Regions from separate parts of the Massilia sp. NP310 genome, predicted to be linked through region 3. Evidence: predicted binding sites of a transcription regulator. Region 3 holds the regulator's gene; each other region holds the start of a gene.
What was found. The regulator sigma-54, encoded in region 3, starts transcription at its own class of promoters, with help from an activator protein. The targets are predictions, from matches to a motif close to TGGCANGNAANCTGCTTT.
Positions count from the first base shown of each region.

Region 1: KY496_RS22910 (MSMEG_0572/Sll0783 family nitrogen starvation response protein) is a predicted target of sigma-54. The motif match lies at 3,127-3,144, and genes of this name have one in related genera.
Region 2: KY496_RS22445 (PEP-CTERM sorting domain-containing protein) is a predicted target of sigma-54. The motif match lies at 5,020-5,037, and genes of this name have one in related genera.

Region 1 is NZ_CP080379.1:5,180,809-5,190,564, reverse strand. Features, by position in the region: gene KY496_RS22925 (sll0787 family AIR synthase-like protein) at 1-470, opposite strand, end outside; gene KY496_RS22920 (MSMEG_0568 family radical SAM protein) at 467-1,570, opposite strand; gene KY496_RS22915 (Nit6803 family nitrilase) at 1,567-2,559, opposite strand; gene KY496_RS22910 (MSMEG_0572/Sll0783 family nitrogen starvation response protein) at 2,582-3,064, opposite strand; gene KY496_RS22905 (MSMEG_0569 family flavin-dependent oxidoreductase) at 3,348-4,628, opposite strand; gene KY496_RS22900 (MSMEG_0567/Sll0786 family nitrogen starvation N-acetyltransferase) at 4,625-5,200, opposite strand; gene KY496_RS22895 (PLP-dependent aminotransferase family protein) at 5,517-6,929, shown strand; gene KY496_RS22890 (hypothetical protein) at 6,951-7,310, opposite strand; gene KY496_RS22885 (GFA family protein) at 7,461-7,862, opposite strand; gene KY496_RS22880 (SRPBCC family protein) at 8,078-8,623, shown strand; gene hpaR (homoprotocatechuate degradation operon regulator HpaR) at 8,671-9,159, opposite strand; gene KY496_RS22870 (bestrophin family protein) at 9,306-9,756, shown strand, end outside.
Region 2 is NZ_CP080379.1:5,087,363-5,097,118, reverse strand. Features, by position in the region: gene argS (arginine--tRNA ligase) at 1-986, shown strand, start outside; gene KY496_RS22470 (SPOR domain-containing protein) at 1,177-1,842, shown strand; gene KY496_RS22465 (SDR family oxidoreductase) at 1,847-2,632, shown strand; gene KY496_RS22460 (biotin--[acetyl-CoA-carboxylase] ligase) at 2,629-3,393, shown strand; gene KY496_RS22455 (type III pantothenate kinase) at 3,390-4,133, shown strand; gene KY496_RS22450 (SPOR domain-containing protein) at 4,127-4,870, shown strand; gene KY496_RS22445 (PEP-CTERM sorting domain-containing protein) at 5,087-5,881, shown strand; gene KY496_RS22440 (septal ring lytic transglycosylase RlpA family protein) at 5,972-6,985, opposite strand; gene KY496_RS22435 (ATP-binding protein) at 7,183-9,336, shown strand; gene rodA (rod shape-determining protein RodA) at 9,524-9,756, opposite strand, start outside.
Region 3 is NZ_CP080379.1:4,728,779-4,738,534, forward strand. Features, by position in the region: gene KY496_RS20815 (monovalent cation:proton antiporter family protein) at 8-1,987, opposite strand; gene KY496_RS20820 (SIS domain-containing protein) at 2,144-3,142, shown strand; gene KY496_RS20825 (HAD family hydrolase) at 3,142-3,696, shown strand; gene lptC (LPS export ABC transporter periplasmic protein LptC) at 3,707-4,312, shown strand; gene lptA (lipopolysaccharide transport periplasmic protein LptA) at 4,360-4,908, shown strand; gene lptB (LPS export ABC transporter ATP-binding protein) at 4,920-5,672, shown strand; gene KY496_RS27475 (hypothetical protein) at 5,684-5,764, shown strand; gene KY496_RS20845 (RNA polymerase factor sigma-54) at 5,819-7,159, shown strand; gene hpf (ribosome hibernation-promoting factor, HPF/YfiA family) at 7,235-7,594, shown strand; gene KY496_RS20855 (enoyl-CoA hydratase/isomerase family protein) at 7,718-8,803, shown strand; gene KY496_RS20860 (DUF5694 domain-containing protein) at 8,888-9,756, shown strand, end outside.

The DNA of each region.
Region 1 (9,756 bases), 450 kb from region 3:
TCGAAGCTGGTGAGCAGGCGCCGCGCGCGGCCGACGATGGCGACCGACAGCTGTTCGCGGTCGGTGCGCCGGTTGCTGTGGCCACCGACGATGGGAACACCATACGCAAGGGAGGCCGCCGCCATCCCCTCCAGCACCGGCGTGGCGGCGTCGCCGCCGCGGCTCCACAGCGCATCCACGACGGCGGTGGGCCGTCCGCCCATGGCATAGATGTCGCTCACGTTGACCATCACGCCGCAATAGCCGGCGAACCAGGGTTCGCGCTCGACGAATTCGTTCAGGAAGCCTTCGATCGCGAACAGCAGGTAGCCGTCGCCGTCGGGGATCGCCGCGCAATCGTCGCCGATGGCGACGCCGCTGGGCGCGGCCCCGCGCAGGGCCGGCAGCACGCCCTCGATGTCGCGCTTGTGCGCGAAGCCGGGACTCGCGCGCAGGGATGCGGCCAACGCTTCCAGTGTGGAGTCGCTCATGCCGCCGGCCGCTTTTCGTAGGTGGACAGTGTCGAGCAGGCGCCGCAGCGTCCGCAACCCGCCTTGATGTCGGCCGCGCGCAGATTGCCGCGCTCGAGGATCCCGGCCAGCGGCGCCAGGACGGCGCGCATGAAGGCGGCGTCGGGCGCCGGATGGTCTTCGAGCGGGGTGCCGGTGACGGGCACGAACGGCACCACGAAGGGATACACGCCCATGTCCACCAGACGCTCGCTCATGGCGAGGATCGCCTCCGGCGTGTCGCCCAGCCCGGCCAGGATGTAGGTGCTGACCTGGCCCGGGCCGAACACCGCGACCGCCGCCTCGAAGGCGCTGAAATAGCGCTTGAGCGGCACGCTCGCCTTGCCCGGCATGATGCGCGCGCGCACCGCCGGCGTCACAGCTTCCAGGTGCATGCCCAATGAATCGACGCCGGCATCGCGCATGCGCCGGAACCACGCGTCGTCGTCGGGCGGCTCGCACTGGCCCTGGATCGGCAGGTCCACCGCCGCCTTGACCGCGAACGCGCTCTCGCACAGGATCTGCGCGCCACGATCGGTCGCGTTCGGCGTGCCGGTGGTCATGACCATGTGCTTCACGCCGTCGAGCAGCACCGCGGCGCGCGCCACCTCGGCCAGCTGTTCCGGCGTCTTGCGCAGGATCGTGCGGCCGGCCGCCAGCGACTGGCCGATCGCGCAGAACTGGCAGGACTTGCGCCGGCTTTCGTAGCGGATGCAGCTTTGCAGGACCGTGGTCGCCAGCACGTCGGCGCCGTGCAGGGTGGCGATCTTCGAGTACGGCACGCCATCGTAGGTCTGCAGCTTGTAGAAGCGCGGCTGGCGCGGGAAGGACACCACGGCCAGCTCGACCCCGTCGCGCACGATGCGCGTCGAGCCGTCGGCGCGCGGCGCGGCGACGTAGGGCGAGCTCCAGGCGCCCGCCGTGTGCACCGGGATCATCACCGTGTGGCCGTCGATCGTGACCGCCTTGTGGTCGGTCGGGCCGGCGCCGCCGCGCCGGCTCGGCGCGCCGACGCTGGTGTCGCCCAGCCGCAGTCCGACCGACTGCAGCTCGGCAATCAACTGCTGGTTCATGGGGTTCATGGCTGCTCCAGTGGTTGGGAAGAAGGTTCCGCGCCGCGCGTTGCCATCGCCTGGACCTGCGATTGCATGGGAGACGCCTGGCGCGGATCGATCATGAGGCTCAGGAGTTCGGGCCGCGCGTAGTGGCCCACCGAATCCATCATGCGCTTGCGTTTCGTGATCAGGGCCAGGTCCAGGTCGGCCACGACCATGCCTTCGCCGCTGCGCAGCGGCTCGGCCAGCAACTTGCCTTCGGGCGAGACGATGGCGGTGCAGCAGCCGCCGCGCAGCGCCTTGCGGCGCTCCGGGTCCGGCGTGATCGCCTCGACCTGGGCGTCGGTGAGCCAGCCGGTGGCGTTCACGACGAAGCAGCCCGATTCCAGCGCATGGTGGCGGATGGTCACTTCCATCTGGTCGGCGAAGACCTGCCCCACCATCGAGCCGGGAAACTGGGCGGCATGGATTTCCTCGTGCTGCGCCATCAGCGCGTAGCGCGCCAGCGGGTTGTAGTGCTCCCAGCAGGCCAGCGCGCCGAGGCGGCCGACCGCGCTGTCCACCACCTTCAGGCCGCTGGCGTCGCCCTGGCCCCAGACCATGCGCTCGTGGTAGGTCGGCGTGATCTTGCGCCGCTTGAGGATCAACTCGCCGTCGGCGTCGAACACCAGCTGCGTGTTGTACAGCGAGCCGTGGTCGCGCTCGTTTACGCCGAGCACCACGACGATGCCGTGGCGCCGCGCCGCGGCGCCGACGGCGTGGGTCACCGGACCCGGCACCGCCACCGCGCGCTCGTACAACAGCAAGTGCTCGGGACCTTGCTCGAAGGGCGGCCGGATGAAGGAGAAATAAGGATAGTAGGGCACGAAGGTCTCCGGGAACACCGCCAGTTGCGCGCCCCGCGACGCGGCCTCGGCGATGGCGTCGCAGACCTTCGCGACGGTGCCGTCGGCGCTGTCCAGGCTTGGTGCGATCTGCACCGCCGCCGCCCTGACCACCCTGTTCGCTTGGTTCATGATGCCGCCCTCCTGTCGCCGCTTACAGGGTCCAGGTATCGATCACGACCGCGTTGTCGCGCAGGTGCAGCAGCTTCAGGTCGAGCACGTCGAGCGGGCTGATGGGGCGGATGCCTTCGATCAGCGCCGGCTCGCCATGGCCGTACAGCGCCTGCAGCGCGAAGCGGCAGGCATAGACCTTGCCGCCCTCTTCCATGAACTTGGTGAGCTGCTTGCTGTAGTTCTGGTGGCCGGGGAAGGCTTCGTCGCCGATGGTCGGGAAGCCGCGCTGGATGCCCAGGGTGACGCCCGGCCCGTACATCAGGATCGAGGTTTCGTATCCCTTGCGCTGCAGGCGGGTGGCCTGCAGCATGTTGACGAAACCGATCGAGCCTTCATAGGCCACCGTGTGGAAGGTTACCAGCGCTTTCTCGCCCGGCTTCGCCTTGACGTCCTCGAACACCTTCTCCTCGTAGTCCACGAAGAAGTCGCCTTTCTGGTGCTTGGCTTGGGTAACTGCTGGCATGGTAGTGCTCCTGTCTAGTGGTTGAATTGGTGCGGAAAAACGCGGTCCGCACAGGGGGATTGATTGCATGCTCCGTGCCAGTCAATGCCCTGGCGCGCGGACATTGAATGGAACGTTTTCCATTCAAGCCGCCGTCCAAGAGGCATGCCGGCGCGGTGCGGGGCAGCGATCCGGTCAAACCGTCCAGTCAATGACGGCGGCAGGATCGAAGCACAGCGTGCCGGGGTTGCGTCGCGGCGGTGCGGCGCATGCCACATCACGGCGCGCGCTGCACCGGGGCATGTCAGGCATACCGCAACGCCGGGGCGCCAGCCAGCGCGCCGATGTGCGCCGCCAGGTACTCGGCATCGCGCGCCACGCCCGAGAAGCGGCCCGAACCCCAGGTGTGCAGCCAGGGCAGGCCCAGGAAATACAGGCCCGGCTGGCCGCTGACGCCGCGCGCGTGGACCGGATGACCGCGCCCGTTGAAGACCGGCGCATTGACCCATTTGAAATCCGGCGCGAAGCCGATGCACCAGACCACGGCTGCGATGCCCTCGGCGCGCAGATCGAGCGTGTCGGCCAGCGCGCCGTCCGGCTCCCATGGCGCCACGTAGGCGGCGCCGGGCGGGGCGGCGATGCCCTGGGACACGATCCAGTTGTCGATCGAGGCGTTGATGCGGTTGTAGACCGCGTCGGCCTGGTCCAGGTTGGCCTTCAGGTTGGGGGCGAAGTCGAGCCGCGTGCCCTCCAGGCCGGTCAGCGTGCCGTGCAGCCGCATGCCCTGCAGCGCGAAGGCGCGCAGGTCGATGTCGCGCCCGCCGTCGCGCCCCGTGACATAGTGGTTGGTGTTGTCGCGCACGCCTTCGCGCAAGGGGTGTTCGCTCACCGGCTTGTCGTAGTAGCCCATGTCGGCCAGCCAGTCGACCACGTCGCGGCCGCGATAGAAGCGCGCGCAGCGCGGCGCGTCGCCGGTGGCCAGGTGGACGCGGCGGCCGGCCAGGTGCAGGTCTTCCGCGATCTGCGCGCCGGACTGGCCGGAGCCGACGACCAGCACCGCGCCTTCGGGCAGGCTGTGCGGATTGCGGTAGTCGGCCGAGTGCAGCTGCACGACGTCGGCCGGCAGGCGCTCGGCCAGGCGCGGCACGATCGGCTCCTGGTAGCAGCCCGAGGCCACCACGACCTGGCCGGCGGTGGTCTCGCCGATGCTGGTGCGCAGCGCGAAGCCGCCGCGCGCCAAAGGCGCCACCTCGCGCACCTCGACGCCCTCGCGCACCGGCGCATTCACCTTGGCGATGAAGCCGTCCAGGTAGTCGACGATCTGTTCGCGCCGCATGAAGCCGTGCGGATCGTCGCCGGCATACGGATGACCGGGCAACCGGCATTGCCAGTTCGGGGTCACCAGCGAGAACGCGTCCCAGCGCTGGGTGCGCCAGGCGTGCGCCTGCACGTGTTTCTCGAACACGATGTGCCCGATGCCGGCCTGCTGCAGGTAGTAGCTCATGGACAGGCCGGCCTGGCCACCGCCGACGATGGCGACGTCGTAGTGCGCATCGAGCGCAGGCAGGATGGTGGGGGTGGTCATGCGGTTTCTCCGGTGGGAAGGTTGGAAGGCGACGCCGGTCTGGCCGCCAGCCCGGCATAGCCGGCTTGCGGGGTGTGGCAGGGCGGATAGCTGGCCAGGTCGGCCTGCATCAGGTGATGCGGCCGTCCCAGCAGGGTTTCCTCGTGCAGCACATGCCAGTCGAGGCGCTGGAACAGGGGCACGTTCTGGCTTTGCACGTGGGCGCGAAACACGCGGCAGCCCAGCGCGCCGGCGCTGGCGACCGCCAGGCGGATGAGGGTGATGCCGAGCCGGGCGTGCTTGCGCCATGCGGGATCGACGGCCAGCCGCGAACCGAACCACAGGCCGTCGCCTTCGTCATGGATGCGCACGGTGCCGATCACCTGGTCGGGCAGGCCGGCCAGGCACGACAGCGCGACCAGCAGCTGCGCGCGTTCGTCGACCGCGTCGCGGTCGTCGTGCGCGAAGATGCCCTGCTCTTCGCAGAACACGGCGCGGCGCAGGCAGTAGGCTTGTTCCGCCTCCCACGGCAGGGTGACCCATTTGACGCGGAACTCGCTGGGCAGATAGGCGAGGGGCAGCTCGTTCATCATGATCGTTCTCCTGGCGGGCGATGCCTGGATTGAATGCATGGGGCGTGCCAATCAATCGCCTTGGCGCCCCGATTTGACTGCAGGCGCCTGCGGTCATTCCGGGCCACGGCGCGCCCGCCCCTTCTGGCACGCGCCTTGCATCGGGCCAGACGAGGGAGGCGGCTTTTTGCGTCGTCCGCCGGCTCCATACATTCGCTCCATACAATCGGCGCCAGGGGCCGCCACACGAAGTCGCGGATATCGCATCATCCGGGTGCGCGTTGAGCCTTTTCGGTGCCTGCGCGCGCCCGCAACAACGTCATGGAGGCCGGCAGCAATGAGCAAGAAATTCGATGGCTGGATGCCCAGGCTGAAGAAGGCGAACACGCCCGGCGCCCTGCCCTTCTACCAGCAGATCGCGAATGCGATCGCCGACGACATCACGACCGGCCGCCTGATGCCGGAGCAGCGCTTGCCGGCACAGCGCCGGCTGGCCGCCGGCCTCGGGATCGACTTCACCACGGTGGCGCGCGCCTATGTCGAGGCGCAGCGGCGCGGGCTGGTCGATTCAACGGTGGGGCGCGGCACCTTCGTGTGCGGCAAGCGCCGTCCCGCCATCCCGCGCGCGGTCGAAGGACGGCCGAACATCGACCTGTCGATGAACATGCCGCCCGAGCCGGCGTCGCCCGAACTGGCGCAGCTGATGCAGGCCGGCTATGCGGAAGTCGGCGCCCACCTGCGCGACCTGCTGCGCTACCAGGACTTCTGCGGCTCGCGCGCCGATCGCGAGGCCGGTGCGCTGTGGCTGCGCCGGCGCGGCCTGGTGGTTCCCCAGGAACGGGTGCTGGTCACGCCGGGCGCCCAGTGCGCGCTGCTGGCGGTGCTGGGCGCGATCGCGCCCGCGGGCTCGGTCGTGTGCTGCGAAGAGCTGACCTATCCGGGGTTGCGCGCGCTGGCCGGCCAGCTGGGCCTGAAACTGGTGGGGTTGCCGATGGACGGCGAAGGCATCGATGCGGTCGCCTTCGCCGCCGCCTGCGCCCAGTACGCGCCGAAGGCGCTGTATTGCAACCCGACCCTGCTCAATCCGACCACGGCGGTGATGTCGGCGCAGCGGCGCCAGGCGCTGGTGGAGGTGGCGCGCTTTCATGGCGTGGCGATCATCGAGGACGACGCCTACGGCTTCCTGCCGCGTTCCGGCCCGCCGCCGCTGGCCAGCATGGGGCCGGACATCACCTTCTATATCGCCGGCCTCGCCAAATGCGTGGGCGCGGGCCTGCGCGTCGGCTTCCTGGTCGCCCCTGACGCCCATTACACGGCGCGCCTGACGGCCGCCATCCGCGCCACCACGACCATGGTCTCGCCGATCACGGCGGCGCTGGCGACGCGCTGGATCCGCGACGGCACGGCCGACCTGATGCTGGCCGCCATCCGCAAGGAATGCGCGGTGCGCCACAAGATCGCGCTGCGCGCCCTGCCCGACGCGAGCGTCGACGCCACGCCGGACAGTTTTCATCTATGGCTGCGGCTACCCGCGCCGTGGGGGCGCCGGCAATTCGCCGAGACGATGGCCGCGGCCGGCGTGGCGGTGGTCGCCAGCGATGCGTTCGCAGTCGGGGCGCCGGGCATGGCGCCGGAGGCGGTGCGGGTGTGCGTGGGCGGCATGGCCGACCGCTACCAGATCCAGCATGCGCTGGAGCTCATGGGGCAGGCGCTGCGCCATCCGCCCCCGTGCGTCGCGCATGGCGTGTGAACGCCGGCGCGCTTGCCGCCGCTAGACGCGCCTGACGAGCAGCGCGACGTCGATCTGGTCGTCGGCGCGCACGACCACTCGCTGGCCGATCACGGCGGTGCGGATCGGCGCCGCCAGGACTTCGTCGTTGCTGGTCAGCCTGGCCTGCACACGCAGATTGCCCTCGTAGTCCATGCGGGCGATCGTGAACTCCAGGGCCCACGGCGTATCGCCATGGACGCCACGCAAGGTGATGCGCTCGGCATTCTGCGCGACCACGACCGGCTTGCTGACTTCGCCGAACATGTCCAGCTTCAGCGCCACCTCGAATCCCGTATGGCGGGTGGTGTGCCCGATCCCGGCCGGAGGCAAGGGACGGGCTTGCGCGGCGGAGCCCGCCACTCCTGCGAGTGCTGCAACAGGCAGGGCGAGGCAAAGCTGGCGACGCTTGCGGTTGGACGATGGTGCGCTCATGGCGGTAGCTTTCCGAGAAGTTACGGTGATTCCATGCTCGCATCTTCCTGCACGGATGACAATGCGGGCCGCATGAAATCAGCCTTCCGACCGTGTCTTCTGATATTGCGGCAAGCCGTCCTGCAGCTTTAGCCAGCCCAGCCGGCTACGCACGAAGGTGTGGTCGGCCGGCGGCACCTGTTCCGGGTCGTCCAGGCTGGCGGTGGCAAGGTCGATCTCGTCGGGCCAGCGCTCGTCGTGCCAGGTGAGCGTGGCGCCGCAAGACGGGCAGAAACTACGCAGCGCATGTTCGCTGGAGCGGAAGCGCTGCGGTGCGCTGGCGGTCCAGTGCAGGCTCGTTGTCTTGACGCTGAACCAGGCGAAGGCCGGGGCGCCCGAGGCCTTGCGGCAATCGGTGCAATGGCACAGCGTGCTGTTGAAAGGTTCGCCGCGCGCCTCGTAGCGCACTGCCCCGCAGAAGCATCCACCTTGCAAGCTCATCTGATTCCTCCACGCTGGCATATTCGTCGATTTCGCACAGGAAACCATATTAACATCGCGCAACTTCTCGGAAATGGCATCCCAGCCGCGCGCCCCTTCCTTGTCTTTTCGCTTATTTTAATGACAGATTCGCGACAAGGTCGCGAACCCCGTTCGCATGTGCATTCATTCGAGCCCAGGCGCAACGCGCCCGGGCGAAACCTAAGGAGAACACTATGTTGGGTCGTGTAGTTACCGTGGCCGCCCTGGCCGTCGGCGGCGCAATGCTGTCGAAGAAACTCAAGCAAAACCGTGGCTTTGGCGCCAGCTCGTCGATCGTCGAGACGATCGAAGTCAACGTGCCTGTGCGCACCGCCTACAACCAGTTCACCCAGTTCGAAGACTTCCCGCAATTCATGAAGAGCGTGAAAGAAATTCGCCAGCTGGACGACAAGCACCTGCACTGGAAGGCCAACGTGGCCGGCGAAGACAAGGAATGGGATGCCGAGATCACCGAGCAGATCCCGGACAACCGCATCGCCTGGCGCAGCGTCACCGGCGTCAAGAACGGCGGCGTGGTCACCTTCCACAAGATCTCGGACACCGTCACCCGCATCGCGCTGCAGATGGACTACGAGCCGGAAGGCCCGCTGGAAACCCTGGGCGACGCCCTGGGCGCCGTGCGCATGGAAGCGCGTTCGAACCTGGCCAACTTCAAGGAGCTGCTCGAGAAGCGCGGCACCGAGACCGGCGGCTGGCGCGGCAAGATCGACCAGCATTGATTGCTGGCTGACGCGGGATCGGCGGCGCGGCCGCCGATCCCGCACGTTCACGGCCGACGGCTATTCACCGCCTTCGTCGTCGCCGGCAACTCCACCCTCTCCACCGGCGTCGCCTGCGCCTCGATGAAACCCTCCAGCGCCCGCGACAGGTCGTCGACGACCTGGCTGCCATACGCTCCCTCGATCAATGTGTACTGCTGCTCGATCAGCGGTGCGATCTCGTCGATCAACTTGTCGCCCTTCGGCGCCAGCCGCACCCAGATGCGGCGCTGGTCGGCCGCCACGCGCTGGCGCTCGATCAGGCCCAGTTCTTCCATCCGCGACAGCACGCCGGTCATGCTCGGACTCAGGATCTGGCACAGGTCGCACATCTCGCGCGGTTCCAGCTGCCCGTGCTCGTCCAGCACGCGCAGGATGCGCCACTGCTGCTCGGTCACGCCAAAGTGGTTGAGGATGGGGCGAAAATGCGACATCAGCGATTCGCGCGCTTTCAGGAAAAGTTGGGGCAGGTTGCGGTGAGTGATACGGCGGGCCAATGCGTGCTCCGTGTTAAGTGTGTCTACGTCAAGAATGATCGCACAAGCACAAGCGCTTGACTGACTAAGATATTAGTGATTTACTGCGAATATATTAGTGAGTTTTCCTTGACTCCGTCTATTTTTTTGCGAATGCGGTCGGTACCGTGATTATCCGAGAGCGCCCTTCCGGGCTCAAGCTGTTCCTCCTGTTGCGCGGCTCGGTCCTGCCCCGCATCCTGCCTGTCCTGCTGGTCAATATTGCGGTGGCGACCCTGGTCACCTGGTCGCACGGCGACCTGTGGGACCTCAAGATCACCCTCACCACGATCCCCTTCACGCTGATCGGGCTGCCGATCGCGATCTTCCTCGGCTTTCGCAACAACTCGGCCTATGACCGCTTCTGGGAAGGCCGCAAGCTGTGGGGCGAGCTGGTGCTGCGCTGCCGGAACCTGGCGCGCCAGACCATGAGCCTGATCGACGACCCACGGCCTGCCCTCGCAAGCAATGGCTTGCAGGATACACGGGTTCGCATCATCTACCGCGCGATCGCCTTTGTCCACGTGCTGCGCGACCATCTGCGCGACCAGCCCGGCTCGCCCTACGTCGCCACCTTCC
Region 2 (9,756 bases), 360 kb from region 3:
TCGCCGTGACCTACCTGCGCAACGAGCAGGACCAGGACCTGCAGGCATTCGGCGTCAAGTTCGACAACTACTACCTCGAATCGTCGCTGTACGCCGACGGCAAGGTGGAAGCCGCGGTGCAGGCCCTGGTGGATGCCGGCAAGACCTATGAAGACGGCGGCGCCCTGTGGCTCAAGACCACCGACTACGGCGACGACAAGGACCGCGTGATGCGCAAGTCCGACGGCACCTATACCTATTTCGTGCCCGACGTCGCCTACCACATCCAGAAATTCCGCCGCGGCTTCGACCAGGCGATCAACATCCAGGGCAGCGACCACCACGGCACCATCGCGCGCGTGCGCGCCGGCCTGCAGGCGGTGAACATCGGCATCCCGCAGGGCTATCCCGACTACGTGCTGCACAAGATGGTCACCGTGATGAAGAACGGCGAAGAGGTCAAGATCTCCAAGCGCGCCGGCTCCTACGTCACCGTGCGCGACCTGATCGAATGGTCGGGCAATGGCGACGTCACGCGCGGCCGCGACGCGGTGCGTTTCTTCCTGATTTCGCGCAAGGCCGACACCGAGTTCGTGTTCGACGTTGACGTCGCCCTCGCGACCAATGACGAGAATCCGGTCTACTACGTGCAGTATGCCCACGCGCGCATCTGCTCGGCGCTGGCCAACTGGGGCGGCGACGTCGCCAGCCTGGCCAAGGCGGATCTGTCGCCGCTGACCGAATCGCACGAGTCGCAGCTGCTGGCCAAGCTGGCGGCCTATCCCGAGATGCTGCAGCGCGCGCAGGCCGAACTCGGCCCGCACCAGGTCGCGTTCTACCTGCGCGAACTGGCAGGCGAGCTGCACAGCTATTATTTCGCGCACAAGTGGCTGCTCGACGACGACGAGTCGCTCAAGCTGGCCCGCCTGGCGCTGGCCGCCGCCACCCGCCAGGTGCTGCGCAACGGCCTGGCCCTGATCGGCGTCTCGGCGCCGGACAAGATGTGAAGGGCGCCTCGAAAAACCGTCGCGAGCGGCAGCAGTTTCGGTCGAGAAGCGCAACCGTACGGCCGTACGGTGAGCATCGCAGACCTACGCGGCCCGACCGAAACTGCAACGCGCAGCAGGTTTTTCGAAGTGCCCTAAAGTGCAGGCAGCACTGGAACCGAAGCCCAACGTCTCATCACCAGAAAGCGTCATGACCGTCATCCGTACCTTCTCGAAGCGTAGCCAACGCCATCAACGCGGCAGCACCCTGACCGGCATCATCGTCGGCCTGATCATCGGGCTGGGGATCGCGGTGGCGGTCGCGCTCGTGATCACCAAGGGCGCCTCGCCGTTCACCGATCGTTCCAACAAGATGGGCCGCCCGGCCGACCTCGAGCCCAGCCAGGCGTCCGATCCCAACAAGCCGATGTACGGCAACCGGGCGCCGGTGCCGCAGGCGCCAAGCCAGCCGAGCGCGCCGGCGAGCGCGCCGGCGCCGTCACCACAGCAGCAGCCCGACTCCGACCCGCTGGGCGCCGCCATCGCCGGCATGCAGGAGCCGCGCCCGAGCGCGCCGCCACCGCCGCCGGGCCCGGTCAACACCGCCGCCCCCGCCTCCGGCGCGGCGGCCGTGACCGACGGCTACATCTATTACCTGCAGGCCGGCGCCTTCCGCGAGATGTCGGACGCCGAGAACACCCGCGCCAAGCTGGCCCTGCTCGGCTTCGAGGCCGCGATCACCGACCGCAGCACCGACAGCGGCGTGCTGCACCGGGTGCGGGTCGGCCCCTACTCGCAAGTCGAAGCCGTCAACAAGGCGCGCGCCAAGCTGCTCGACAGCGGCATCGACGTCGCCATCGTGCGCAACCAGCGCTAAGCCCATGTCGACGCGGACGGAGCGCGTCTTCATCACCGGCGCCTCGAGCGGCATCGGCGCCGCCCTGGCGCGCGAATACGCCGCGCGCGGCGCCACGCTTGGCCTGCTGGCGCGGCGGCGCGACCACCTGGTTGCGCTGGCCGCCTCGCTGCCCCACCCCGAACGGCATCACATCTACGCGGTCGACGTGCTCGATCGCGACGGCCTGGCCGCGGCCGCGCTTGACTTCATCGCCGCCAACGGCGGCGCCGACGTCGTCATCGCCAGCGCCGGCATTTCGCACGGCACGCTCACCGACCGCGCGGCCGACCTGGCCGTGTTCGACGCGGTGTTCGCCACCAACGTGAACGCCACGGTCGCCACCTTCGCCCCGTTCATTGCCCCCATGCGGCGGCAGGCGACGCCCTGCCGCCTGGTGGGCATCGGCAGCGTGGCGGGCGTGCGCGGCATGCGCGGCGCCGGCGCCTACTGCGCCAGCAAGGCCGCCGTGCACAGCTACTGCGAAGCGCTGCGGGTCGAGCTGCGCGCGACCAACATCCGGGTGGTGACGATCGCCCCCGGTTATATCGACACCCCCATGACCAGCAAGAACCGTTTTCCCATGCCCTTCCTGATGCCCGCCGACCGCTTCGCGGCGCAAGCCGCCGCCGTGATCGCGCGCGGCGACAGCTACCGCGTATTACCCTGGCAGATGGGCGTCGTCGCCAAGCTGCTGCGCCTGCTGCCCAACTTCGTGTTCGACCGCCTGTTCGCGCGCGCGCCGACCAAGCAGCGCCAGGGGGAAGCATGAACGCCGATGCCATCCGCGCACTGTCGAAGGCCGGCGTGGCGGTCGACGTCGTGGCGCAGACCGGCTCCACCAATGCCGACCTGCTGGCGCGCGCCGCGACGCTCGAAGCGCCATTGCTGCTGGTGGCCGAACACCAGACCGCCGGCCGCGGTCGCGCCGGCCGCAGCTGGCTGTCTTCGCCCGAAGGTTCGCTGACCTTTTCGCTGGCGTGGAAGTTCGACGGCGGCCCGCAGGCGCTGGTTGGCCTGCCGCTGGCAATCGGCGTGGCGCTGGCCGAGACGCTCGGCGCGCTGGGCCAGCAAGTCCAGCTGAAATGGCCGAACGACCTGCTCAAGGACGGCGACAAGCTGGCCGGCATCCTGGTCGAGACCCAGTCCGCGCCCGGTGGCGGCACCTGGACCGTGATCGGCATCGGCCTCAATCTCCTGATGCCGGACGAGATGGAAGCGCAGCTGGGACGCAGCGCGGCCGGCGTGCCCTGGCTGGCGCGCATGGAGCGCGACGTCCTGATGGCGGCCCTGCTCGACGGCCTGGCCGCGGCGCTGGCGGAGTTTTCCGCGCGCGGCTTCGCCGCCTTCGCCGCGCGCTGGAACCTGCGCCACGCCTGGCAGGGCGAGACCGTGGTCCTGCTCGACCACGGCGCGGTGCGGCACGAGGGCCGCGCCGCCGGCGTCGACGACAGCGGCCGCCTGCTGCTCGACACGTCGGAGGGCCGCATCACCGTGATGGCCGGCGACGTCTCGCTGCGGGTGAAGACATGATGCTGCTGGTCGACGCGGGCAATACCCGCGTCAAGTGGGCGCTGGCCGACGCCGGCAGCGCCCTCGGCGCGTGGCGCCTGCACGGCGCCGTGCTGCATGCGCAGCTGGACGAAGCAGCTGCCCGATGGGCGAGCGCCGGCGTGACCCGCGCGCTGGTGTCGAACGTCGCCGGCCCACAGCTGGCCGGGCGCATCGCGGCCCTGCTGCCGGCCGGGATCGAGGTCGAATGGTTCGCCTCCAGCGTGGAGCGCGCCGGCCTGCGCAACGGCTACCGCGACCCCGGCCGCCTGGGCTGCGACCGCTTCGCCGCCGCCATCGGCGCGCGCGCCCTGGCGCCCAGGCAGAACCTGATCGTCGCCACCTGCGGCACCGCGACCACGGTCGACGCGGTGAGCGCCGACGGCCTGTTCGTGGGCGGCATGATCCTGCCCGGCCTGGCGCTGATGGCGTCCAGCCTGGCCAGCAACACGGCGCAGCTGCCGCAGGTAGTCCCTGGCGCCGTGCCGGCGCTGTTTGGCGACAATACCAACGACGCGATTCTCTCCGGCGTGCTGTCGGCCCAGGCCGGCGCCATCGAGCGCGCCGTGGCCGGACATGGCGCCTCTTCCTGCATCGTCTCGGGCGGCGCGGCGCCGACCATCGCGCCCGCGCTCAAGGTCGCGCACAGGGTGGTCGATAATATCGTGCTGGTCGGCCTGCAGGCGGCGACCGCCTGGAGAGAGGGGGAAGCACGGTGTTGAAATTCGTATTCTGGGCGCTGCTGGCCGCGAACGCGGCCTTGCTGGCGTATGGCCAGGGCATGCTGGGCCAGCCCGGCGCCGGTGAGCGCGAGCCAGGCCGGCTGAACAACCAGCTGGCGCCCGAACGCATCACGCAACTGACGGCGGTCGAGGCCAAGCGCGCGCTGGACGAGGCCGAGGCCATGGAAGCCGGCGACGCCGAAGCCCGCGCCGAGCCATCCGCCGCCGCGCCCTCGCCGGAGCCGGCGCCGCCGGCCGCCGTGGCGCCGGACCTGATCGCCTGCGTCCAGGCCGGTCCCTTCAGCGCCGCCGACGCCCGCCGTTTCGAAACCCGGGTGGCCAGCCTGGACCTCGCTGCGCGCCAGTCGCGGGTCGACGTCCCCTTCCAGGAAGTGACCAGCCGCCTGGTCTACCTGCCTCCCAACGGCGGCCGCGAAGGCGCCCAGCGCCGCGCCGCCGAGCTCAAGGAACGCGGTGTCGAGAATTTTTACATCATGCAGGGCGACTCGCCGCTGCGCTGGGCGATCTCGCTGGGCGTGTTCAAGACCGACAGCGCGGCCCAGAAGCTGGTGGCGCAACTGCAGCGCCAGGGTGTGCGCGGTGTGCGGGTGCTGCCGCGTGGCCCGCAAGTCATGCGCCCCGCCTACCAGTACCAGGCGATCGATGCCGGTGCGCGCAACCGGCTTTCCACGCTCATCGGCAACTTCTCCGGCGCCGACTTGCGCAACTGCGAATAACGTCGCGGTCGTGTATCGCATCCATCCAGCGCGCCACATGGCGCGCTTTTTTATGCGGTGTGCAGTTGACCACCCGCAAGCTGTCGAATATCTTTACACTTAATTTTCCTCAAGAAATTTTAATTAACCAAAACAAACACTTATATCCTTGGCACACTATTTGCTCTATATCAAATTAAGTTGTTCCAATATAATTTGACGTTCCGAGGGGAAACCATGAAACAGATCATCACCGCCTTGCTGCTCGCCGCTGCCACGCTGTCGACCACCGCTGCCGCTGCACCCATTTCGCTGAACGGCTCGCTGGCCAACGGGATGCTGGATCAGGGCAGCTACAAAGTCGCTTTCATCAACGATACGCCGCTGCCAGAAAAATATACCTTCAATAGCCTGTCGTATTCGTTCTCCTTCAAGGACGATGGCGAACTGATGAAACTGACCTCGACCAGCGACCGCGACGAAGGCGAATACGGCAAGGTCAAGAATGGCAAGAGCACCCGTGATGTGACGGTCACCAATACCCATACCTATACCGGTGAACAAGAGAGCGCCGCCCTGTGGTTCGGCGACTTCCTGCTCGGAAGCGGAAGCACCCAGCTCTTCGAGTCGAGCTATACCTCCCCGTCGAGCTTCCAGGAAATTTACGACGGCCAAAAATGCACGAAATGGTTCTTCTTCATCTGCAAACAATCGCACTCGCAATATTCGGATACCACGACCACGACGACGACCGTGAAGAAGGCGTACACCGGTGAGTTCACCATCAGCGGCACCGTGACGAACCAGTCCATCATCGACGCGCTGCTGAACGATGGCCAACTGACGTTCAAGCTGAAAGTGCTCGGCGACCTGATGCTCACCAACTCCGAGCTCCTGCTCGACTACACCAAGGTGGAAGAGCCGACTGAAGAGCCGGGCGAAGTGCCTGAGCCGTCGAGCGTCCTGCTGGCCGGCGCCGGCCTGGCCGCCATCGGCTTCCTGCGCCGCCGCCGCACCGCCGCACAGGCATAAGCGCTTCTTTTCCGCTCGAAGAAATGGCCGGTTCGCCGGCCATTTTTCATGGCGCGCAGATTCAGCGCGCCGCGTTCGACGAGGGGGCGATCAGCGCTGGACCACGATCGGCTTGAAGCCGAGGCTGGACGGCAGCGCACGCATGGCTTCCATCGCTTCGGCGCGGCTGGCGTAGGGGCCGCCGTACAGGCGATTCAGGGAACCCACCTTCACCACTTCGAGCTTGCCCAGCTCGACGCCGGCATCGGCGATCTTTTCTCCCATCGCCTCGGCGGTGCCGGCGCGGCCATAGGCGCCGAGCTGGATGAAGAAGCGACCGGCCGGCGCGGGCGCGGACACCGGCTCTGCCTGGCTCACCAGCGCCGCGCTGTCGGAATGAATCCGGTCTTCCAGCATCAGCGCCTCGATCTCGGGCGGCGCCGATTGCGCGATCGACGCGACTTCGCGGCGCGCGGCCGCGATCTGCGCCGGCGGGACGATCGGATCGCCCGGGAACAGGCGCTCGATCTCGACTTCATGGCTGCCCTTGCCCAGCAGCCCGAGCTTGAGCGCCGCCGTGTACGAGACGTCGATGATGCGGCTGGAATGGAAGGGGCCGCGGTCGTTGATGCGCACCACCACCGAATTGCCGGTGTCGAGGCTGGTCACGCGCACATAGGACGGGATCGGCAGCGTCGGATGCGCGGCCGTCATCTTGTACATATCGTACAGTTCTCCGGACGCCGTGCGCTGGCCGTGGAACTTGACGCCATACCAGGTGCTGACGCCGCGCGCGCTGTACCGCTCGTCATTTCCCAGCGGCGTATAGGTCTTGCCCAGCACCGTGTAGGGACGGCTGGTCCACTTGTTGAAGGGCTCGGCCTTGACCACGGCGTCCGGCACGTCGAGCAGGCCGTCGGGGATGTCGTCGCCCGGGCCGTCGTCCTTGTAGTAGCCGCCGCGGCCCGACTTGGCGGGCGGCAGCTGGGGCGCCTTGCCATGCTTGGCGGTCGGTTTGTGCGGCCAGGGGAAAGGATTGAGCCGCTTGTGTTCCCCAGTGCTGCTGCAGGCCGATACTAGAATGGCAACCGGTATGACCGCCAGGAAGCTTGTACGAACGCCCATTGGCCGTCCTCCATCGTGTTAGGTCGACCCCCAGTTTACGTTGTCTTGCCAGACTCATCAATATGCAGGCATCAAGCCGGAATGCGATAATGGCCGTTTTGGCAAGACGTTCGCGTGCCATGATCGTTCCGAAAGTGTGGTTCCGACGCAAAAAAACAGGGCATACTGCGGCATCGCCGGTCTGTCCACTTTCAACCATGCCGCACTCTTCGCATATTTTCGATCACCTGCCGGGTAACGGCGACACCGTGACCCTGCTGCGGCAGACCGACTGGTCGCGCACCGGCCTGGGCGACCCATCCACCTGGCCCGACGCCTTGCGGCTGCAGGTGAACGTCTGTTTCGAATCGCAGTTCCCGATCGCGATATGGTGGGGCCCGGACCTGATCCAGCTGTACAACGATTTCTACCGGCCGATCCTCGGTTCGAGCAAGCACCCGGCGTCGTTCGGCGGCCCGGCCCGGGAAACCTGGCCCGAAATCTGGCCGACGATCGGCGCCATGGTCGACCAGGTGATGAACGACGGCATCGCGGTCAGGGGCGAGGACATGCCGCTCGAACTGCTGCGCAACGGCTACCCGGAACTGTGCCACTTCACGTTTTCGTACAGCCCGATCCGCGATATTTCGGGCGCCGTCGTCGGCATGTTCACCGCGGCGGTCGAGACGAGCGCGCGCGTCATGGCGGAACGCCGGCGCGCTTTCCAGCTGAACCTGGCCGACGAATTGAGGGGGATGGCGACGACCGACGACATCATCGGCACGGCGACCCGGCTGATCCGCCAGCACCTGGGCGTCACGCGCGCCTATTACGCCGAAATCGACGACCAGGCCGGCTGCTTCCACATCCCCGCGCAATGGACGCACAGCGGCGAGCTGCCCGCCCTGCCCGGCCTGCCGCCACACGGATCGGTTGCCACTTTCAGTCCCTACCTGCTGCAAAGCCTGCGCGCCGCGCGGGCGGTGGTGGCCGAGGACATCGCGGCCGACCCGCACCTAGCCGGGCATGCGCAGGCCTACCTGGATCTCGGGATGCAGTCGGTCGTCGTCGTGCCGCTGAACCGGGGTGGCCAGCTGCGCGCCAACTTCAATGTCGGCCATTCGGTGCCGCGCCGCTGGACGCCGGGTGAACTCGAGATCATCGCCGACGTGGCCGAGCGCACCTGGGACGCGATCGAGCGGGCCCGGGCCGAAGAAGCGCTGCGCCTGTCAAGCCGCCTGAAGGACGAATTCCTCGCGATGCTGGCGCATGAACTGCGCAACCCGCTGGCGCCGATCAGCGCCGCGGCCGACCTGCTCGCCGCCGCCCGCCTCGACGAGGACAAGATACACCGGACCAGCGCCGTCATCCAGCGCCAGGTCGCGCACATGACCGCGCTGGTCGACGACCTGCTCGACATCTCGCGCGTGACCCGCGGCCTGATCACGCTGGAACAGAGAGAGATCGACGTGCACGACGTCATCGCCGACGCCGAGGAACAGGCGCGCCCGCTGATGGAAAAGCGCCAGCATGCGCTGCGCTGCATCTACCGCGCGGGCAAGGCCTACGTTCGCGGCGACCGCAAGCGGCTGGTGCAGGTGCTCGCCAATCTCCTCAACAATGCGGCCAAGTACACGCCGCCGGGCGGCGCGATCGACATGCGGGTCGAGGTGCGGGAGCGCGACGTCGCCATCTCGGTGAGCGACAACGGCATCGGCATGGCCCACGAACTGGTCGGCCGCGTGTTCGATCTGTTCGCCCAGGGCGAGCGCGATGCCGACCGGACCCAGGGCGGGCTGGGCATCGGCCTGGCCCTGGTGCGCAACCTGGTCGAGCTGCACGGAGGCAGCGTCGGCGCGCATAGCGCGGGCGCCGGACAGGGCAGCCGGTTCACCGTGACCCTGCCGCGGATCGAACCCGATGCCGCGCCGGCCGGCAGCGCCGGTTCCGCCACGGGGCTCGCGCCGGCGGCGGGCGGGCTGAAAGTGCTGGTGGTGGACGACAATGCCGACGCCGCCGCCATGCTGTCGATGCTGGTCGAATCGGCCGGCCATGACGTCGTGGTCGAACTGAGCTCGGTGAGGGCGCTCGACAACGTCGAGACGATCAGGCCGGACATCTGCCTGCTCGACATCGGCCTTCCCGAGCTCGATGGGAACGCGCTGGCGCGCCGGCTGCGCGCGATGCCGCGGCTGCCGCCTCCGGTGCTGGTTGCCGTCACCGGATATGGCCAGCAATCCGACCGCGACAAGGCCTTCGCGGCAGGCTTCGACCATTTCTTCACCAAGCCGGTCGATATTTCCCGCTTGATGGCCTTGCTGACCGAGGTGCACACGGCAGGCCCCGCGGCGCGCGGCGGCCCGGTTCGCTAGACGCGTGGACGGCTTGGCCGTCCTAGGGAAGCGCTGTTTTATTCTGACGGATGGGATTGGCGACGGAAAAAGGCGCCCGGCAAGGCGTAAACCGCAGCCATACCGCGTGGTATGGCGAGGATTTACAACGCAGCAGGGCGCCTTTTTTCCGTGCCAAGACCGCCGCCATGAATAAATCAGCGCTTCCCTAGGTCTGCACCAGCTTGCGATGCCGCTGGATGCTCATCAGGATGCCGGCGCCGAGGCCCAGCGTGATGAAGGCCGTGCCGCCATAGCTCATGAACGGTAGTGGCACCCCAACTACAGGCAATATCCCTGAAACCATGCCCATATTGACGAAGGCATAGGTGAAGAAAATCATCGCGATCGAACCGGCCAGCAAGCGGCCGAAGGCGTTTGGCGCATTGGCTGCGATCATCA
Region 3 (9,756 bases):
GCCAGGATCACAACAACCGGTCCTCGGCCCGGCTGACCGCCTCCCCATCCCCGCGCAACACCACCACGTCGCCGGCGGCCAGCACCACGTCGGGCCGAGGCTCGACATCCTCGCCGCCGCGCCGCAGCGCCGTCACCTCGGCCGCCACGTCCTCCAGCCGCAGCTCCAGCAAGCTCCTGCCCACGGCGCCGGCCTGCGCGTGAAGCCGCACCGAATGCAGGCGCACATGTCCCGGCTCGAGATCGGCGCCGCTGTCGCTCGCGCCGTGGAAGTAGCCGCGCAGGCTTGCGTAGCGGTCGTCGCGCGCCGCCTGCACCCGGTGCACCACGCGCCGCAGCGGCACGCCCAGCGTCACCAGCGCGTGCGAGGCCAGCATCAGGCTGCTCTCCAGCGCTTCCGGCACCACCTCGGTGGCGCCGGCTGCCTTGAGCATCTCCGTGTCGCGGTCGTCGTAGCTGCGCACGATCACCGGCAGCGCCGGCGCCAGTTCGTGCACCAGGTGCAGCACCTTCATGGCGAAGCGGGTGTCGGCGAAGGTGATCACCAGGGCGCTGGCGCGGCCGATGCCGGCCGCCATCAGGCTTTCGCGCCGCGTCGCGTCGCCGTACGAGACGGTGGCGCCGGCGGCCTGCGCGTCCTGCACCCGCTCCGGGTCCAGGTCGAGCGCATGCCAGGGCAGCGCCTCTTCCTTGAGCAAGGCTGCCAGGCTCTGGCCATTGCGCCCGAAGCCGGCAATGATCACGTGGTTCTGGGTCTTCATGGTGCGCGTGGCGAGCTGGGTCAGCTGCAGCGACTGCGTCATCCATTCGTTGGCCGCGAGCTTCATCACGATCCGGTCCATGCTCGCGATGACGAAGGGCGCGAGCAGCATTGACAGCACCATCGAGGCCAGCACCAGCTGCATCACGAACGGGTCGACCAGCTTCGAGCCGGAGGCGTGATTGAGCAGCACGAAGCTGAACTCCCCCGCCTGGGCCAGCGCCAGGCCGGTGCGCATCGCCGTGCCAGGCGCGGCCCCGAAGGCGCGCGCGAGCAGGGCGATCAGGCCGAACTTGAGCAGCACCACCAGCGCCAGCAGGAGCAGCACCAGCCACCAGTGTTCGATCACCATCCGCAGGTCGAGCAGCATGCCGATCGTGATGAAGAACAGCCCGAGCAGCACGTCGCGGAACGGCTTGATATCCTCTTCCACCTGATGCTTATAGGGCGTCTCCGAGATCAGCATGCCGGCGACAAAAGCGCCCAGGGCCAGCGACAGGCCGGCCTGCTCGGTGATCCAGGCCGCGCCCAGGGTCACCAGCAGGAGGTTGAGCATGAACAGCTCCTGCGAGCGGCGCTTGGCGACGACCGTGAACCAGCGCCCCATCAGCTTCTGGCCGAAGAACAGCAGCAGGGCCAGCACCAGCGCCGCCTTGACCGCTTCCACCCCGAGCGTGATCGCCAGGTCTTCCGGATCGCGCGCCAGCGCCGGAATCATGATCAACAGCGGCACCACCGCCAGGTCCTGGAACAGCAGGATGCCGACGCTGCGCCGCCCATGCTCGCTCTCGAGTTCCAGCCGTTCGGTGAGCAGCTTGACGACGATGGCGGTCGACGACATCGCCAGCGCGCCGCCCAGCGCGAAGGCGGCCTGCCAGCCGAGCGCAATGCCGGGCAGGAGCCAGGCCGCCAGCAGGGCGATCCCCATGACGGCCACGATCGTCGACACCACCTGGGCCAGGCCCAGCCCGAACACGATGCGCCGCATCGAGCGCAGTTGGCCAAGCGAGAACTCCAGGCCGATCGAGAACATCAGGAACACGACCCCGAACTCGCCCAGCGCATGGGTGGTGGGGCTGTCCTCGGCCAGGGCCAGGGCATGGGGGCCGATCAGGACGCCGACGGCGAGGTAGCCGAGCATCGGCGGCAGTTGCAGGCTACGAAAAAGCACCACGCCCAGGACGGCGCAGCCCAGCAGGAGGAGGGTGAGTTCAAGACCGGAATGCATTGATGCGATGCTGGGATAAACAGCAAAAGTGTTGATCTTATGGCACTAGCCAGGTGTGGTGCGGCATGCGCTTGTTATCGTTTGTTACGACTGGCAAGTTTTTTGCTTTCCCAATTCGTTTATACTTCCAAAATGAGTGTAACCGATGAAAAAATAATGCCGAAAAGTTTTGACGAGACCCTGGCCCGGCGCGTGTTGGAACTGGGTCGCGAAACGCTGTCGATCGAAGCCGACGCCATCCGCGCCCTGCAGGCGCGCCTGGGCGACGACGACAGTTTCGTGAACGCCGCGCAGCTGATCCTGGCCTGCGACGGCCGCGTGGTCGTGTCCGGGATGGGCAAGTCGGGCCACATCGGCCGCAAGATCGCCGCCACCCTGGCGTCCACCGGCACCCCGGCCTTCTTCATGCACCCGGGCGAGGCCGCGCACGGCGACCTGGGCATGGTCACCAGGAACGACGTCGTGATCGCGATTTCCAACTCGGGCGAATCGTCCGAGATCCTCGACATCCTGCCGGCCGTGAAGCGCCTGGGCGCACGCGTGATCGCCATGACCGGTAAACCAGCCTCGCGCCTGGCCAAGCTGGCCGACGTGCACCTGAACATCGCGGTGGACAAGGAAGCCTGCCCGCTCAACCTGGCGCCGACCACCAGCACCACCGTCACGCTCGCCATGGGCGATGCGCTGGCCGTGGCGCTGTTAGATGCGCGGGGTTTTCGTGAACAAGACTTCGCGCTGTCGCATCCGGGCGGCGCGCTGGGCCGCCGCCTGCTGACCCATGTGCGCGACGTGATGCGCAGCGGCGACGCGGTGCCGAGCGTGGGCCCCGAAACCTCGCTGGTCGAAGCGCTGCTCGAAGTGACCCGCAAGGGCCTCGGCATGACCGCCATCGTCGACGCCGAAGGCCGTCCGGTCGGCGTGTTCACCGACGGCGACTTGCGCCGCGTGATCGAGCGCATGCACGACTTCTCGAACGTCCAGATCCGCGACGTGATGCACGCCAACCCGCGCCGCGTGCGCCCCGAGCAACTGGCGGTCGACGCTGTCGCCGTGATGGAGGAATTCCGCATCAACCAGATGCTGGTGGTCGACGAGGACGACCGCCTGGTCGGCGCGCTGCACATCCACGACCTGACCCGCGCCAAGGTGATCTGATGAGCGACACATTTATCCCGGCCATTACCCCATTGGCCCATATGGAGCGCGCGGCGCGCGTCAAGGTCATGATCTTCGACGTCGACGGCGTGCTGACCGACGGCAGCCTGACCTACGGCCCGGAAGGCGAAGTCACCAAGACCTTCAATGTGCTCGACGGCCTGGGCATCCAGCTGCTGAACAAGACCGGCGTCCAGACCGCGATCATCAGCGCGCGCCTGTCGCCGATCGTCGTCAAGCGCGCGGCCGATCTCGGCATCTCGCACGTCCACCAGGGCATCCACGACAAGCGCATCGGTTTCGCCAAGCTGTTGGAAGCCACCGGCTTCACGGCGGAGCAGTGCGGCTACATCGGCGACGACGTGATCGACCTGCCGCTGTTCGCGCGCGTCGGCTTCGCCGTCGCGGTGCCGTCCGGCCACCCGGAGGTGCAGCACCGCGCGCACTACGTAACGAAAAACGCCGGCGGGCGCGGCGCGGTGCGCGAGGTGTGCGACCTCGTGATGCGCGCCCAGGGCACCTACGACCAGGCGCTCGCGCCGTACTTCGCCTGAGGCTTTAAAAATGGCTACCGTCGTCGTCAACAAGCGCACCGCCCACCGCTGGAATCTCCTGGCGATGATCGTCATCGGCACCTTCTTCGCCTTCGGCAGCTTCTGGCTGCTGCAACTGATGCAGGGGTCCGACATCGACGCCCAGCTGGGCGGACCGCCGGACGAACCGGACTACATCGTCGAGAACTTCTCCTTCGTGCGCATGACCGAGAACGGCCAGCCGAGCTACCTGGTGTCGGGCAAGCGCCTGGAGCATATTCCGCGCGGCGACGTGTCGCACGTCGAGGCGCCGGTGCTGCGCGGCGTCGAGCCGGGCCGCCCGCCGATGACGGTGGTCGCGAAGAACGCGCAGATCCATCACCAGGAGCACCGGGTCGAGCTGATCGGCGACGTCGACCTGCAGCGCCCCAAGACCGCGCAGAGTGAATCGCTGCACGTGCGCACCCAGGCGCTCACCGTGCTGCCGGACGAAGAAATACTGAAGACCGATCTGCCGATCGACATGCAGCTCGGCGCGTCCAGCGTCAAGGGCACCGGCATGGTCGCCAACAATGCGACCATGCAGCTGCACCTGTCCAGCCGCGGCCAGATCGTCTATCCGCCACGCCAGCGCTGATCCTCCAGAAACGCCGCGTGCCAACCAGAGACCCGTATCCACCAACCATGAAAAAACTACTTGTCGCCGCCTTCCTTTCCCTGCTGTCGCTGACCGCGGCCGCCGAACGCGCCGATTCGCTCAAGGAAGCGGTCATCAACTTCGATTCGCTCGACATCGACGAGGTGACCGGCACCCGCATCCTGACCGGCAACGTGGTGCTGACCCGCGGCACCCTGGTGCTCAAGTCCGACCGCGCCCTGGTCAAGGAAAGCCCGGAAGGCTATATGAGCGTGACCCTCACCGCTGCCGGCGGCAAGGTCGCCACTTTCCGCCAGAAGCGTGACGGCGGTCCCGACCTGTGGGTCGACGGCCAGGCCGAGCGCATCGAGTACGACGAGCGGTCGGAACTGGTGCGCCTGTATTCCAACGCCGTCGTGCGCGAACTCGAAGGCGCGCGCATGACCAACCAGATCACCGGCCCCTTCATTTCCTACGACAACCGCAAGGAAGTGGCCACGGTGCGCAACGACGAAAGCGGCAAGAGCGTCGCCGGCGGCGGCCGCGGCACCCTGATCCTGGCGCCCAAGCGCGCACCCGCCGGAGGCGCCCAATGACGGCGATTCCGATGGAGCTGGGCGATCGCAGCACCCTGGTCGTCAAGGGCCTGCAGAAAAGCTATGGCAAGCGCCTGGTGGTGCGCGACGTGTCGCTGCAGGTGGAATGCGGCGAAGTGGTCGGCTTGCTGGGCCCGAACGGAGCCGGCAAGACCACGTCGTTCTACATGATCGTCGGCCTGGTGCCGTCGGACGCCGGCTCGATCGACATCAACGGCACCGACATCACCAGCCTGCCGATCCACCGCCGCGCCGTATTGGGCCTGTCCTACCTGCCGCAAGAGGCTTCGGTGTTCCGCAAGCTGACGGTGGAAGAGAACATCCGCGCCGTGCTCGAGCTGCAGAAGGACAACGGCAAGCCGCTGTCGAAAGACCAGATCAACGAGCGCCTCGACACCCTGCTGGCCGACCTGCAGATCGAGAAGCTGCGCGAGAATCCGGCGCTGTCGCTGTCGGGCGGCGAGCGTCGCCGCGTGGAAATCGCGCGCGCGCTGGCGACCAATCCGCGCTTCGTGCTGCTCGACGAACCGTTCGCCGGCGTCGACCCGATCGCCGTGATCGAGATCCAGCGCATCGTGCGCTTCCTGAAGGAGCGCCGGATCGGTGTTTTGATCACCGACCACAACGTGCGCGAGACGCTCGGCATCTGCGACCGCGCCTACATCATCAACCAGGGCGCGGTGCTTGCCTCCGGCCGTCCTGACGACATCATCGCCGACGAGTCGGTGCGCCGCGTGTACCTGGGTGAACACTTCCGCATGTGAGCGACGCCTAGATGAAACAGTCCCTGCAACTTCGCACTTCGCAGCACCTCGCGCTTACGCCGCAACTGCAGCAGTCGATCCGGTTGCTGTAACTGTCGACGCTCGAGCTGCACCAGGAGATCGAGCAGATACTGGGCGATAACCCCTTGCTCGAGCGGCTCGACGATCCGCTCGACCGATCGGTGCGCCTGCTGGCCGATGGCGCCATCAACAATGCGCCCGCCAACGGCGAAGCGCCGCCGGCGCCCGGCCAGCAGGCCGAGGGTGAGGGTGCGCCTGCGCAGGAGGGCGAGGGTTTCGAGGGCGGCGCCGACAACGATCGCGTCGATGCCGACTGGAGCGACAGCGGCGCGCCATCGTCCGGCGGCGGCGAGGACGAGGACGGCCGCCCGCAACTGGAAGCCTGCGCCATCACGCTGCGCGAACACCTGATGGAACAGGTGCGCGAAGCCATCCTGTCGGCGCGCGACCGTGCGCTGGCCGAGCTGGTGATCGATGCGCTGGACGACAACGGCTACCTGGAAGAGCCGCTCGACGAGATTCACGCCAGGCTGCCCCAAGAACTCGAGATCGAGATCGACGAATTACGCTGCGCGCTGGCGCTGGTGCAGAGCATGGATCCGGTGGGCGTCGGCGCGCGCAGCGCGGCCGAGTGCCTGGCGCTGCAGATCCGGCGCATGCCGGGCGTGCCGCTGGTGACGCGGCGCATGGCGCTGACCATCGTCGAGGGTTACCTGAGCTGGTTCGCCCAGCGCGAGTACAGCAAGCTGAAAAAAGCGCTCGACTGCGACGACGAAGACTTGCGCGAGGTGCAGGCCGTGGTGCGCCAATGCAATCCGCATCCGGGCGCGGCGTTCGCTTCGAACGTGTCGGACTACGTGGTGCCGGACGTGATCGTGCGCCGTTCCAAGAGCGGCTGGGCGGTCACCCTGAACCCGGACGTGATGCCGCGCCTGCGCGTGAACAGCCTGTACGCGAGCCTCCTCAAGCAGGGCAAGAGCGAAGCGCAGATGGGCGCGCAGTTGCAGGAAGCGAAGTGGCTCATCAAGAATATGCGCCAGCGATTCGACACCATCCTGCGCGTGGCGGAGGCGATCGTCGAGCGCCAGCGCAACTTTTTCTCCCATGGCGCGGTTGCCATGCGGCCCCTTGTTTTACGTGAGATAGCTGATACACTAGGCCTACACGAGAGCACAATTTCTCGTGTCACAACGCAGAAATACATGCTGACCCCGCACGGCATGTTTGAGTTGAAGTATTTCTTCGGCAGCCACGTTGCCACCGAGGCGGGAGGCGAAGCATCCTCGACGGCAATCCGTGCGCTCATCGCACAATTGACAGGAGCAGAAGACCCTAGGAACCCATTGTCCGACAGCAAGATCGCGGAGATGCTCGGGGAACAAGGCATGGTCATCGCGCGCCGGACGGTTGCAAAATACCGTGAAGCCCTCAAGATACCCCCTGTAAGCCTCCGCAAGTCCTTGTAACTGCGCCGTCCACACCCGTCGTGCCTTGTCGCGTTGGTGTGGTCCACACGGTGCAACCTTTTCAAAGGAGTGTGTATGAACCTCACAATCAGTGGCCATCATCTCGAAGTAACCCCCGCCATCCGTGAATACGTTCAGAATAAGCTCGAGCGCATCATTCGCCATTTCGACCAGGTGATCGACACCCACGTCTTCCTGGCCGTCGACAACCTCACTGAAAAAGAAAAAAGGCAGAAAGCAGAGATCAACGTCCAGGTGTCGGGCAAGACCCTGCACGTGGCAAGCGTCGCGCAAGACCTGTACGCCGCGATCGACACGCTGATGGATAAGCTGGACAGACAGATCCTGAAACACAAGCAAATGCTGAAGGACCATAGCCGTACCTCGATCAAACGCCTGCCGGAAAACGGCGGCGAAGACGCTGCTGTCGCCTGATCAGGCGCAGGGCTCACACTAGCTAAGGGCGTCTGAGGGGACGCCCTTTTTGCATCCAGCTCCCCGATATGACGCGTATCGTGTGTTCGGTAAAATGCATGTCTCTCCATTACGGATTACGCCATGACCGACCACGTCCTGACCCGCGTCGCCAACCGCACCGGCATCATCACCCTGGACCGCCCGAAGGCGCTCAATTCGCTGTCGCTCGAGATGGTGCGCGCGCTCACCACTGTGCTGCGCGCCTGGCGCCATGACGGGCAGGTCGACGCGGTCGTACTGACCAGCAGCAGCGAGAAGGCCTTGTGCGCGGGCGGCGACATCCGCTTCTTCCATGAGGTCGGCCATGCGACGCCGATGGGCGGCAGCGCGCTGCTCGAGGATTTCTTCACCGAAGAATACGCGCTGAACCACCTGATCCATTTCTACCCGAAGCCCTACATCGCCATCATGGATGGCGTCGTGATGGGCGGCGGCATGGGCATCGCCCAGGGCGGCCCGGACTGCGGCCTGCGCATCGTGACCGAGCGCACGAAGATGGCCATGCCCGAGGTGAACATCGGCCTGTTTCCGGACGTCGGCGGCAGCCACTTCCTGTCGCATGCGCCGGGACAGCTCGGCAACTACCTGGGCCTGACCGGGCTGACGATCGGCGCCGCCGACGCGCTCCATATCGGCCTGGCCGATGTCTTCGTGCCGGGCGCCGAGCTGCCGGCCCTGCATGCCTTGATTGCGTCCACACCCGGCGCTGACCTGCCGGCGGCGATCCGCGCTTTCGCGGCGCCGTTCGCGCCGCAGGCGGGCAACGGCGAACTGCAGGCCCAGCGCCAGCTGATCGATGCGCATTTCGGCGCCGCCTCGGTCGCCGCGATCATGGCTTCGCTCGAAGGCGACGAGACGCTGTTCGCGCAGCGCGCCCTGGCGGCGATGCGCCAGCGCTCGCCCCTGATGATGTGCGTGACCCACGAACTGCTGGCGCGCGGCGCGCAGCTGTCCGTGGCCGATTGCCTGCGCATGGAACGTTCGCTAGTGCGCCACAATTTCGCGCATGGCGAAGTGCTGGAAGGCGTGCGTGCGCTGGTGATCGACAAGGACAATGCGCCGCGATGGAATCCGCCTTCGCTCGATCAGGTGACGCCCGACATGGTGGCGCGCTTCTTCGACCCGGTGTGGCCGGAGCATGCGCATCCGCTCAGGCATCTCGCATAATCCGCTGCGTGCATATCCATTTTTGCGTGACACCATATCGGTGAGGTGTGAACATCGGGTCTTCATGACCTGAAAGGAAACCCGATGCGCCTGCGTGCCTTGCTGATTGCGATGACCTTGTCCTGCGCCGCCGCCGCGCAGGACTACCAGCCCGCCTTCGATCCGAGCCGGCTCAAGGGCCCAACGACAGGGCCGGTCAACGAGATCATGGTGCTCGGCTCGCCCCACCTGGCGCACCTGCCCAAGACCTTCCAGACGTCGAGCCTGGCCCCGCTGAACGACCGGCTCGCCGCCTGGAAGCCGCAGGCGATCGCGGTCGAGGACCGCTCCGGGCCGCAGTGCGATTTCATGCGCCGCTATGCGGTGCGCTACCAGGAGGCGGTCGACGGCTATTGCTGGGATACCGCGCCGGCCAGGGCGGCGACCGGGCTCGACGTGCCGCAGGCCACCGCCGAGGCCGAACGGCTGCTGGCCGCCTGGCCGGCGGCGCCGTCGGCGGCCCAGCGACGGCGCCTGGCGGCCGTGTTCCTGGCCGGCGGCGAGGAGGCGTCGGCCGTGGTCCAGTGGCTCCGCCTGCCGGCCGCTGACCGCCGCGCCGGCGACGGGCTGGATGAGGTCCTGGTCGCACGGCTGCAAAAGCTCGCGGTTCATCCCAACGAAAGCGTGTCGATCGCGGCGCAGCTGGCGGCCCGGCTGGGGCATGAGCGCGTGTATGCGATGGACGACCAGACGGCAGGCCGCCCCTACGCCGACCGCAAGGCGGCCGGCGAGGCGATCATGAAGGCCTGGGATAATCCGGCCAATGCCAGGCGCAAGAAAGAGGACGAGATCCTTGATCGGGGCGTCGATACCCCGGAAGGGCTGCTGGCGATGTACCGCGCCTACAATTCGCCTGCCCATGTCGCGGCGAGCTTCGAGATCGACTTCGGGGCGGCGCTGAACGAGCCGTCGCC